DNA from 2 places in the Blautia intestinihominis genome. Region 1 is predicted to be linked to the other one. Evidence: riboswitches for the same ligand, from Rfam matches in the RefSeq annotation. Region 1 holds a riboswitch; the other holds the start of a gene.
The links. A riboswitch is a leader RNA that binds a small molecule or an ion and turns the genes downstream of it on or off. The one in region 1 is predicted to bind thiamine pyrophosphate.
Positions count from the first base shown of each region.

Region 2: another riboswitch for thiamine pyrophosphate. It lies ahead of thiS (sulfur carrier protein ThiS); the one in region 1 lies ahead of thiW (energy coupling factor transporter S component ThiW).

Region 1 is NZ_JBBMEI010000003.1:87,129-93,403, forward strand. Features, by position in the region: gene WMO75_RS02040 (COG1361 family protein) at 1-1,103, shown strand, start outside; gene thiC (phosphomethylpyrimidine synthase ThiC) at 1,122-2,432, opposite strand; gene thiD (bifunctional hydroxymethylpyrimidine kinase/phosphomethylpyrimidine kinase) at 2,468-3,277, opposite strand; gene thiM (hydroxyethylthiazole kinase) at 3,309-4,115, opposite strand; gene thiW (energy coupling factor transporter S component ThiW) at 4,119-4,628, opposite strand; TPP riboswitch at 4,714-4,821, opposite strand; gene WMO75_RS02065 (UDP-N-acetylmuramoyl-L-alanyl-D-glutamate--2,6-diaminopimelate ligase) at 4,980-6,275, shown strand, end outside.
Region 2 is NZ_JBBMEI010000037.1:10,997-17,271, reverse strand. Features, by position in the region: gene WMO75_RS11940 (M48 family metallopeptidase) at 1-479, opposite strand, end outside; gene WMO75_RS11935 (thiamine phosphate synthase) at 594-1,181, opposite strand; gene thiH (2-iminoacetate synthase ThiH) at 1,162-2,400, opposite strand; gene thiS (sulfur carrier protein ThiS) at 2,421-3,392, opposite strand; TPP riboswitch at 3,719-3,827, opposite strand; gene WMO75_RS11920 (TRAP transporter large permease subunit) at 3,991-6,275, opposite strand, start outside.

The sequences.
Region 1 (6,275 bases):
CTGAGACAGAACAGGAGCTGGATTTGGCAGAAGTGGTGGATGAGATAAGGACAATGGAAGCAGCGGAAACTCTGGAAATAACCGAAATACCGGAAATTACAGAATCTCCCACTGCAACAGATATACCGCCGTTCACCGATTCGGAGGAAAAGGATCAGACACCATCGTACAAAATGTGGATAACCCCGCAGCAGACCCAGATCAAAGCAGGGAAAGAACTGCTCTATACGATCTCAGTGGAAAACACGGGCAAATGTCCTCTCAAAAACATCTGTCTTCAGAGCACTTTTTCGGATACATCGCTGGAGGGAACATGGGAAGAAGCGGAAGATGCAGAAATCCAGGAAAAGAACCTGAAACTGGAAAAGCTGGAAACAGGGATAAAAAAAGAATTTTATTTTTCTGTACAGCTTCCAGAAACACAGTCGGGAAAGATCTGCCTGTATCTGAATGGAACTGCAGAGTATGAAGAGGAAGAAACGGGCGAACTTCGAAGCCTTGTCTCAGTGGAACAAAGCAGTGAGACAGAAATCCTCCCGCTCAAAGCAGATTTTCAGGTCACAAAGACGGCTGACCGCACAATGGCAGTGCCGGGAGATAAAGTCACTTTTCAGATATGCATCCGAAACACTGGGGAGAGGACACTTCACTCCGTGGTAACGACAGAAAAATTTCAGCTTCAGAATGTTCCGGTGCGGTTTCTGGAAGCAGAAGGGATCGTACTGAACAAAGCCAGGACGAAAGCACGGATCGAGAAGATCGAGCCAGGGTGTTCTGTGGGGCTTCTGGCGGAGGTGACGCTTCCGGAGAAACTGAAAGACCAGAAACTTGTAAATGAGGTCAGCGTGACAACAACAGAAACAGGGGAACGAAAAGTAACATCAAAGACTGAGATCGAGGTATACAGGACAGCAGAGACACCAACACCAGAACCAGAGGCAGTTTCAGATGAAGGTGCACCAAACCAGAATGCAGAGAAAAAAGGGCAGGCAGCTTCCACGCATCCAAAAACCGGGGATCCCATGAAGCCTGTCTTGTGGCTCATGATGATCCCCGGTTCCCTTCTCGCGGCTGGCTGGGTGCGCAGCCGGATGCGAAACTAGATTAAATAAGATTACAGATTACAGGATATCAATGTGTTCTCCTGCAAGAGCTTTGTTCATGCTTCGAACAGCACAGAATTTACCGCACATACTGCAGGTATCACTGTGGTCGTCCTCCGGAAGACGGTCGTCGCGGATCGCTTTGGCTGTCTCCGGGTCGAGGGCGCAGGCAAACTGTGCATCCCAGTCAAGAACACGGCGTGCATCAGCCATCTTGTCATCGATATCTCTGGCGTGCGGGATACCTTTGGCGATATCTGCCGCATGGGCTGCGATCTTGGAAGCGATGATTCCCTGTTTAACATCATCAACATTCGGAAGTGCCAGATGTTCAGCCGGTGTTACATAGCAGAGGAAAGCAGCTCCGTTCATAGCGGCAACGGCACCACCGATCGCTGCTGTGATGTGGTCATAGCCAGGTGCGATATCTGTAACGAGAGGTCCAAGTACATAGAATGGAGCACCCATGCAGATAGTCTGCTGTACTTTCATGTTGGCTGCAACCTGATCGAGAGGAACGTGTCCCGGTCCCTCGACCATAACCTGTACGTTGTGCTCCCATGCGCGTTTGGTGAGCTCACCAAGACGGACAAGCTCCTCGATCTGGCATACATCAGTAGCGTCAGCAAGGCATCCCGGACGGCAGGCATCTCCGAGGGAGATCGTCACGTCATGCTCTTCACAGATATCAAGGATCTCATCGAAGTATTCATAGAACGGGTTTTCTTCGCCGGTCATGCTCATCCATGCGAAGACAAGGCTTCCGCCACGGCTTACGATATTCATTTTACGTTTGTGCTTCTTGATCTGTTCGATAGTCTTGCGGGTGATTCCACAGTGAAGAGTAACGAAGTCAACGCCATCTTCTGCGTGCAGACGGATCACATCGATGAAATCATGAGCAGTCAGTTCAGAGAGGTCTCTCTGATAGTGGATGACACTGTCATATACCGGAACAGTTCCGATCATTGCCGGACATTCATGTGTCAGTTTCTGACGGAATGGCTGTGTGTTTCCATGGCTGGAGAGGTCCATGATCGCTTCAGCACCGAGGTCTACGGCTTTCATGACTTTCTGCATTTCAATGTCATAATCCTTGCAGTCTCTGGATACACCAAGGTTTACATTGATCTTGGTGCGGAGCATGCTTCCGACACCTTCCGGGTTCAGGCAGATGTGGTGTTTGTTCGCACAGATGGCAACCTTACCTTCTGCCACGAGCTGCATCATTTTTTCTACAGGCATGTGTTCCTTTTCTGCAACAGTTTTGATCTGTGGTGTTACGATGCCTTTTCTTGCGGCATCCATCTGAGTTGTATACTGAGTCATAAGTTTCCTCCTGTTTATGTAAAATTTAAAAGTGTTTAATTGTAAAAATAAGAAGTATGCTGTCCACCGAGGGCATGGTCTACCGGTCCGTGACCATTTCCGAGATCAAGGTTTACCCGGAGTGCTTCTGTAAGATATTCCTTGGCTTTGGCAACAGCATCACCGAGGGAATATCCCTTGGCGAGATTGGCTGCGATCGTGCTGGAAAGCGTGCAGCCTGTTCCGTGTGAATTCGGATTGTCAATACGTTCACCTTTGATCCAGAGCGTTTCGTCTCCGGTGTAGAGGAGATCGTTTGCATGGTCGGTTCTGTGTCCGCTTTTGAGAAGAATCGCACAGTGGAATCTTGCAAAAAGCTCCCGGCATGCGTGTTCCATGGAACTGTCATCATTGATGAGAAGTCCGGTCAGAACCTCAGCCTCCGGGATATTCGGTGTGATGAGCTCTGCCAGCGGGAAAAGTTCTGCCTTGAGTGTTTCTTCGGCTTCCGGTTCCATCAGACGATGTCCGCTTGTAGACACCATGACCGGATCCAGGACAATATGTTCCGGTTTGTACTGGCGGAGTTTGGCAGCAACACATTCCATAGCCTCCGGGGACGGAAGCATGCCGATCTTGACGGCATCCGGGAAAATATCAGAAAATACGGCATCCATCTGTGCGGCGATAAAATCAGCCGGTGTTTCCAGAATCCCATATACTCCGGTAGTGTTCTGGGCAGTCAGGGCAGTGATCACACTGGAAGCGTAGACACCGTTCATGGTGATCGCCTTGATATCCGCCTGAATGCCTGCGCCGCCGCTGGAATCGCTTCCTGCGATAGTCAGTACTGTTTTCTTTTTCATAGTGGTTCTCCTCCTGTTGCAAATAATTTTTTTATAAACGAGCGGAAAAAAATATTTTCTGCTCGGTCATATCCATGAGTGACATGTGGAACTGTCCGATGCCGCCGCTATTCTGATCTGTATGTCTTCCGGCTTCCTCTGAAATTTCCTTCCAGAGCTGACCGGCCGTGGACGCTGCCTCGAAGGCAGATGCTTCGCTGCAACAGAACAGGGCACACAGGGCAGAGAGCATGCAGCCGCCGCCCGTGATCCGGCAGAGCCTTGGATCGCCGCCACTAAGCAAAATGGTCTGTTCGCCGTCTGATACGACATCTGTTTTTCCTGTAATAAAAAAGGTGCAGTTATAAAGTCTGGCAGCAGTCCGCGCGAGTTGTGTCAGGTCCTGCGCATCCATATGCAGGCTGCTTTCCACGCCGCCGTGGGAAAAATGTGTTTCCTGTTCCGAATGAAAAGAACAGAGTACAGCCGCTTCTTCCTGATTGCAGCGGACCACAGCCGGATGCACATGATCCAGAAGCTTCCGGAGTTCTCTCCGGCGAAAAGAACTTCCGCCCACACCGACCGGATCGAGAACAACAGGATGACCAAGCTGATTGGCACGTTTCCCGGCAAGGATGCACGCCCGGATCTTGGCTTCATCAGGGACACCGGTGTTGAGAAGGGTTCCCTGACAGAAAGTAGTGATCTCAGCAGCCTCCTGTTCATCCTGCGCCATCACGGCACTTCCGCCGGCAGCGAGAAGGATGTTTGCAACATCATTCATCGTGACCGGATTGGTCAGACAGTGGATCTTTGGTTGTTTCCTAAGGATCGCAGCCAGAATTTCGTTTCTTTCCATAAATTACCTCATTACTGTGTCAAGCACCTGGCTTTTCTCGAAGATGCGGAGAAGCACATAGGCGAGGATGCTGCCTGCCAGAGTGGAGATAAAGAACGGGATCATGTATACCGTAAATCCGGCAGGGGCAAGTCCCATGGCGAAACGTGCAACCGGGTAAGCGGCAAGTCCGCCGAGAACGCCGGTTCCAAGTGCTTCCGCAGCACAGGTGAGACTTAATTTCCTGGTGAAATGGTACATAAGTCCACAGCACAGGGCTCCGACCATGCTTCCCGGAAAAGCAAGAAAACTTCCGATCCCGAGCAGATTTCGGATCAGGCTTGCACAGAATGCAATGCCGATCCCCCACCACGGTCCGAGAAGGACGGCAGAGAATACATTGACCATATGCTGTACCGGAGCACATTTGCTTCCGGCAACCGGAACACTTAAGAAGCTTCCAACTACGGCTGCTGCTGTCAGTACACCGGCAACGGCGAGCTTCTGTGCGGCATGTGTATTGCTCTTTGACATTGGTTTGACCTCCTTTGTTAATTATGAAACATCTGGTCTGAAAAATTAGCGCAAAAAAAGGAGAAATCCGCGGGGAAATTCTCCTGAAAAATCTTCGGTATTTCCCTACGTTGGCATTATCCAAATCAGGTTATGGGTCGAAACCAGTCAGTTTCCTCTCAGCCAGCTTCAGCCAGCTCCCCTGTTTCATATATTTTACGCTACTATTATACAGCCCATTACAGGATATGACAAGAAAAAATTCGAACCGCTTTTTATAAAAAACGGACACAGACCGGACATTGAAAAAGACTTCGACCTGTGATATCCTATAATGGAGTATATCCCGAAGTGAGGAGGATCAGAATAAATATGAAAGTTTCATCATTATTAGAGAGATTGGAATATACCTGCTGCCAGGGCAGCGTGGAGCAGGAAGTCAGTACTGTAGAGTATGATTCCCGCAAAGTGATCGAGAATTCTCTGTTCATCTGTATCAAAGGTGCAGTTGTGGACGGACATAAATTTGTACCGGATGTAGTTGCGAAAGGAGCAAAGACACTGGTAGTCCAGGACGATGTGGAAGCACCGCAGGATGTCACTGTGATCAAGGTAGAAGATACACGCTATGCAATGGCGTTCATTTCTGCCGCATATTTCGGACATCCGGCAGAACAGCTCAAGACCATCGGAATCACAGGAACCAAAGGAAAGACCACAACCACCTACATGGTCAAATCCATCCTTGAAAACGCCGGATACAAAGTCGGCCTGATCGGAACCATCGAGGCGATCATCGGTGACGAGGTGATCCCGGCAGCCAACACAACTCCGGAATCTTTTGTCGTTCAGAAATATTTCCGCAAGATGGTAGATGCAGGATGTGACTGTGTAGTAATGGAAGTTTCTTCACAGGGACTGATGCTTCACAGAACACAGGGCTTTGTTTTTGACTACGGTATCTTTACAAATATCGAACCCGATCATATCGGACCGAACGAGCACAGAGATTTCGCACATTATCTTGCCTGCAAATCTATGCTTCTCCGTCAGTGCAAAGTCGGCATCGTAAACCGCGATGATGAGCACTTTGAGAAGATTATCGAAGGCCATACCTGCAATCTGGAGACTTATGGATTTTCACCGGAGGCAGACCTTCGCGCAGAAGATGCACATATGGTCGGCGGCAAGGGATATCTGGGAATTTCCTACCATGTCAAAGGTCTTATGGACTTCCCGGTAGAAATCGATATTCCAGGTAAATTCAGCATTTACAATTCCCTGACTGCGATCGCCATCTGCCGTCATTTCAAGGTTTCCCAGGAAAACATCATCAAAGCTCTCAAAGTAGCGAGAGTCAAAGGGCGTATCGAGATGATCAAGGTATCCGATGAGTTTACTCTGATGATCGACTATGCACACAATGCGATGGCGCTGGAGAGTCTTCTCACAACTCTGAGAGAATATCATCCGCACAGACTGGTGTGCCTGTTCGGCTGTGGAGGAAACCGTGCAAAATCCCGTCGTTATGAAATGGGTGAGGTTTCCGGAAGAATGGCAGATCTGACTATCATTACTTCAGACAACCCGAGATTCGAGGAGCCACAGGCAATCATCGACGACATCAAGACAGGAATTGCCAAAACAAACGGCAAATACGTAGAGATC
Region 2 (6,275 bases), on a different contig from region 1:
TTTCGGTGTGCCAGTTCATGAACCACCACATAATCCAGAATCTCCGGCGGCATCAGGACCAGTCTCCAGTTAAAGTTCAGATTTCCAGCCGAACTGCAGCTTCCCCACCGGGTTTTCTGCTCTCGGATCGTGATTCTGCCATAGTTTACTCCCATCCGTGCCGCAAAATATGCCGTTCTTTCCGGGAATATTTTAAGGGCTTTCTGAACACCGTCTCTTCGTTCTTCATCTGTGATCACATGACGAGTCTCCCGGTAATCTTCAAGCTTTTTCTGCTGCTTCAGGATCCAGTCTTCGTGATCTTTTACAAATCTGACAACCCTGTATTTCGCCAGTCGCTGCGGCGCACGCACGATCACTCTGCCATCTGGTTTTACCTGCAAAGATATGGTTTTACGGTCTGAACGGATCAGTTCATATGTTATCGTATCTATCGTTTTACCCTCCGTAATACAAAAAAAGTTCCACAGTATCATCATTTTCACCGTAATGATACCATGAAACTTATTTTGCGTAAAGAACAGCGGCGCGGATTGCGAATATCCGCTTTGCTACCTGCTCATAACCAAATAACTGCTCCGCAGTTTATTTGGTTAAATTCTCATCATCTCCGACATGATACATGCCCCGGAAGCACCGCAGTCCATTACTTCCTGTATCTGTCTGGTTCCTGCGTGGATGCCGCCGATCGCATATACCGGGATCGTTACGGCATTGCAGATTTCTCGCAGGAAGTCTAATCCCCGTGGCGGCAGGCCTTTCTTGCAGTCGGTAGTGTAGATATGCCCTGCTGTCAGATAGGTTGCTCCGAGTTTCTGCGCTTCTTTTGCTTCCTCTACAGAGTGTACAGAACATCCCACTGCCAGAAAATCACCTGGATTTTCGCTGTTTTCTCTGAGAAGAAACAGAGGCAGATGAATATATGGATGCTGCAATTTTCTCGCTGTTTCCAGATATGTATGAAGCATACATGGAACCTGATATTGTTTACATAATGTCAGAATCTGTACTGCCAGTTCTGCATATTCTTCCTCAGAAAGATCCTTTTCTCTGAGGATCACAGCCCTGGGATGGAGTTTACAGACACGTTCCATCTGTTCCAGGAACGGTCTGCTGCTCAGTTTGCGGTTTGTCACTGCAATGACATTTTTATATTCTTCTTTATAAATAGACATAATCATTCATGACCGGCTGGAGCTGGTGATCCAAAAGTGCCTGATATACTTCATCTACAGACCTTCCGTCTGAGATCTCAAACTGGTCATCTCCTTTGTCTTCAATATCGTCTACGTGGCTTCCGATTCCCGTGCTGACGCCTGCTGAGATCTTGGTTGCAGCGATATTTACCAGATTGTCTCTTACTCTCTCGCACTCTCTTGTGGACACAGTAATGCTCGCGAATGGCATAAACAGACGGTATGCACAGACAACCTGGAGAAGCTGTGGTTCATGTACATCCATCGGGTTGATCCTGTCATTATTGATGATCGGACGAAGTCTCGGGCAGGAAAAAGCAATCTCTGCATGAGGGTATTTTCTCTGGAGCAGCCATGCATGATAGCCTGTCGCAAATGCATCCTTACGGAAATCGTCCAGACCGAGAAGTGCTGCAAATCCTACACCTCTCATGCCGCCTTTCAGCGCACGTTCCTGTGCGTTCAAGCGGTACGGGAAGATTCGTTTGTGACCTGCAAGATGAAGTGTTTCATACTTGTCTGAGTTGTACGTTTCCTGGAAAACTGTTACATAATCCGCACCGCATTCATGCAGATAATGATACTCGTCAGAGTTCATCGGATAAACTTCCAGACCGATGACCTTAAAATATTTTCGTGCGATCTTACATGCTTCCCCAATGTATTTCACATCAGATTTCGCTCTGCTCTCACCTGTCAGGATCAGGATTTCCTGCAATCCTGTTTTGGAGATCGCTTCCATTTCTTTTTCGATCTCTTCTGCATTTAACTGGGCCCTGCGAATCTTGTTGTGACAGTTGAAGCCACAGTAGATGCAATAGTTTTCACAGTAATTCGCGATGTAAATTGGTGTAAACATATATACACTATTGCCAAAATGTTTCCTTGTCTCTACTCTCGCCGCCTGTGCGATCTCCTCCAGAAGAGGAAGTGCTGCCGGGGAAAGAAGTGCCTGAAAATCTTCGATCGTGCGGTTGTCATGTTCCAGTGCCCTGCGGACATCTTTCTCTGTATACTGGTCATAATCGTAGGCATTCATTGCGGTAATGACCTTTTCCATAACATCTGATTCTTCCATTGTTTCCATGCCCGGAAGATACTTCATATGATCGATACGGTTCTTTTTCATATCCTCAAGGATCACTTCATTGACGATGCTTTCATTGAAATGTTCTCCATGATTTGCTGCTGTATTCTCTGCCATTTTATTCTGTCCTCCGTTCCTTAGTCATGCAGAAATCCTGTCAGTGGTGATGACGCGCTGGCACCTTTTTCCAGAGTACGTCCCAGTCCGGAAAGATATGCGCTGCGGCCTGCTTCGATTGCTTTTTTGAATGCTTCTGCCATTGCCTCTACATCTCCTGCTGTTGCGATTGCAGTATTTGCCATGACCGCGGAAGCTCCCATTTCCATTGCTTCACATGCCTGGGAAGGTCTGCCGATTCCTGCATCTACGATGATCGGAAGGTCAATTTCATCGATCAGGATCTGGATAAATTCTTTGGTACAGATGCCTTTGTTGGAACCGATCGGAGAGCCAAGAGGCATAACGCAGGCAGCTCCGGCGTTTACCAGATCTCTTGCTGCGTTCAGATCCGGGTACATATATGGCATAACTACGAAGCCTTCTTTTGCAAGGATTTCTGTCGCTTTAATGGTTTCATAGTTGTCCGGAAGAAGATATTTGGAATCATGGATGACTTCAATCTTTACGAAATCTCCACAGCCAAGTTCACGGGAAAGTCTTGCGATACGGACTGCTTCTTCGGCATTTCTCGCGCCGGAAGTGTTTGGAAGAAGTGTAACATTATCTGGAATATAATCCAGGATATTCGCAAGTCCGCCTTCGTTTGCACGGCGCAGTGCAAGTGTGATGATCTGTGCCTCTGCTTTTTCAATGCAGGCTTTTACCAGATCCAGTGAAAATTTACCGGAACCAAGAATGAAACGTGAGGTAAATTCGTGTCCTCCAAGAACCAGTTTATCCTCATTTTTGCCGCTTCCGCCGCCCATAAAACTTACGATTTCCATAACATCACCCTCCTTCAAAATGGTTGTTCCATATAATTCTCTTGCAAGTATTTTGTCGTTTAATTCAATTGCTACCTGAACCGGTACGTACTTGTTCGTCTCCAGATATTCTGTGACTGATAATGGTTTCTCAAGTGTTTTTTCTACTCCGTTTACTGTGATCATATTTGTCCTCCTGTGTTGTGATACATTAGTAATAACGATACATACGAATTATTACGCTGCTTCGCAGCTTCATAATTCTACAACCATTCGGAATCCGCAGATTTACTTCGTAAATCGCTACTTCCTCATGTTTGGCGGCTTCAAAAAAGAGTTCACAAAAGAATACACCCGCGGTGGTGCACCCCTTCATGAACTCTGTTCACTCTCATTTGTATCGCTATGAAATTGTGTTCCTGTTCAGATATGAAACGAATCAGCAGACGCGCCACTGGTGTTCTCTCGATATGTAATACAAAAAAGGAGACGCCACAAGGCATCTCCCGTAATATCCACATACGTTCACATTCCTACGTTGGCATTATCCAAATCAGGTATAAGGGTCGAAGTTAATTACTTCCTCTCAGCCTGCCAGTACAAGCTCCCCTGCTTATTTACAAAGTTTAGTATATGCTTTAATCACAATTCTGTCAAGTCTTGATTTTTACACATTAGCTTTGTACAGTATGACAAAACACCTCGCGGGATATTACCTGTGAACAGTAACTATAATTTTATACATAAGAAAAGCCCGGATCTCTCCAGGCTCTTCTCGGTCTTTTTATTTTTCAAAGAGGTCTACCAGTTCCTGTCCATCATCATATCCGGCATCTTTGAGCTGTTCTACGAACCACTCATCTACACCATCTACTGCTTCTTTGAAGGAATCGATATCCATATCATCTTTGTCTGTGATAGTTACGCCATTCTTTGACTGCCAACGAGTCTTGATCTCCTCATCACCGGAACGGTTGATGTAACGCTCATACTCAACGGCTTTCTGTCCACACTCATCAACAACTGCCTGCTGCTCTGGTGTCAGAGTATCATACAGATCCTGGTTGATACAGAAGAACAGACAGTCATAGATCGCATCCCACATGGAGCAGTACGGCTGAACCTCCTGCACGCTTGCCGCGTCGATTGCCGGAAGCGGGTTTTCCTGACCTTCTACTGTGTTCTGCTGCAGAGCAGTGTAGGTCTCAGACCAGTTCATGTTTGTCGCATCTGCGCCCCATCTCTTGTAGCATTCCATCAGAAGGTTGGAGCCTGCTACACGGATCTTGAGGTTCTTCATATCGTCGACAGTTTTTACTTCGTGCTTGCTGTTTGTCAGTTCACGGAAGCCGTTCTCTGCGATACCCATGCAGTGCAGGCCATAACTGGAAAGGATCTCTTTCAACTTATCACCGGCTTCGCCATCGAACTTCGCATCCGCATCATCATAAGAATCATAAATAAACGGAAGTGATACTACATTAAATCTCGGATCAAATGCTGAATAGATCAGGTTGGAATGCATGGAGATCTGTACCGGGTCTCCGTTCATCAGTGCCTGAATTCCCTCGGACTGATTTCCGTTTGTCAGCTGGTCTGCTGCGTAAACATTAACTTTGATCTTGCCTCCGGTTGCTTTTTCCATCAGTTCTCCGAACTTACGTCCACCTTCTGCCCAGGTACTTGTCTCCGTTGTGGAGCATGCAAAGTTCCATGTTGCTTCCGGCCAGTCAAGGTCACTGTGATCAGCCACCGTATCTGTAGATTCCTGTGTAAAGAGATCAACCAGTTCCTGTGCGTCATCATATCCTTCTTTCTCGAGTTCCTTAACAAACCACTCATCTACGCCATCTACGGCTTCTTTAAAGGAATCGATATCCATATCTTCTTTATTTGTAATGGTCACACCGTTCTTTGACTGCCAGCGGGTCATGATCTCTTCATCACCTGAACGGTTGATATAACGCTCATATTCAACCGCTTTCTGTCCACACTCATCAACAACTGCCTGCTGCTCCGGTGTCAGGCTGTCATAAATCTCCTGGTTGATACAGAAAAACAGACAGTCATAAATTGCATCCCACATGGAGCAGTACGGCTGAACCTCCTGCACGCTTGCTGCATCGATTGCCGGCAGCGGATTCTCCTGGCCCTCTACTGTGTTCTGCTGCAGAGCTGTATAGGTCTCTGTCCAGTTCAGGTTCGTTGCATCTGCGCCCCATCTCTTATAGCATTCCATAAGAAGATTAGATCCTGCAACACGAATTTTGAGATTCTTCATATCATCCAGAGTCTTGACTTCATGCTTGCTGTTGGTCAGTTCACGGAAGCCGTTCTCTGCGATACCCATGCAGTGCAGTCCATATTCAGAAAGCAGTTCTTTCAGTTTTTCACCGGCTGCACCGTCAAATTTAGCATCCGCATCATCATAAGAATCATAGATAAACGGAAGGGATACTACATTGAATCTCGGGTCAAATGCAGAATAGATCAGGTTGGAATGCATGGAAATCTGTACCGGGTCTCCATTCATCAGTGCCTGGATTCCTTCAGACTGATTTCCGTTTGTCAGCTGGTCGGTTGCATAAACATTAACTTTAACCTTGCCTCCGGTAGCTTTTTCCATCAGTTCGCCGAACTTACGTCCGCCATCTGCCCAGGTACTTGTCTCTGTTGTAGAGCAGGCAAAGTTCCAGGTCATTTCCGGCCAGTCAAGGTCGCTGTAATCTTCAATTGTATTAAAGGAGTCACTGCCATCTCCTGCATCTTTTGAAGATGTGCTTTCTGTGTCAGCAGAAGCCTGGTCTCCTGTGTAAGAGCCATCTTTTGCAAGTGCTTTCGGCAGTGCTGTGGAAGTTGCCGGAATATATGTAACAATCAGAAGTACCGCAACACTGGCTGCGATCATCGGCATAACTGCTCTTGAAATCTGCTGCAGGGTAACTTCCAGACCTTTCTTGATCTTGATACTGATCGCAACGAAAAGGTTGACACCAACCGGAGGTGTTACCTGTCCGATTGCAAGGTTTACAGTTGCCATAACACCGAATGCAACAACGTCATATCCAA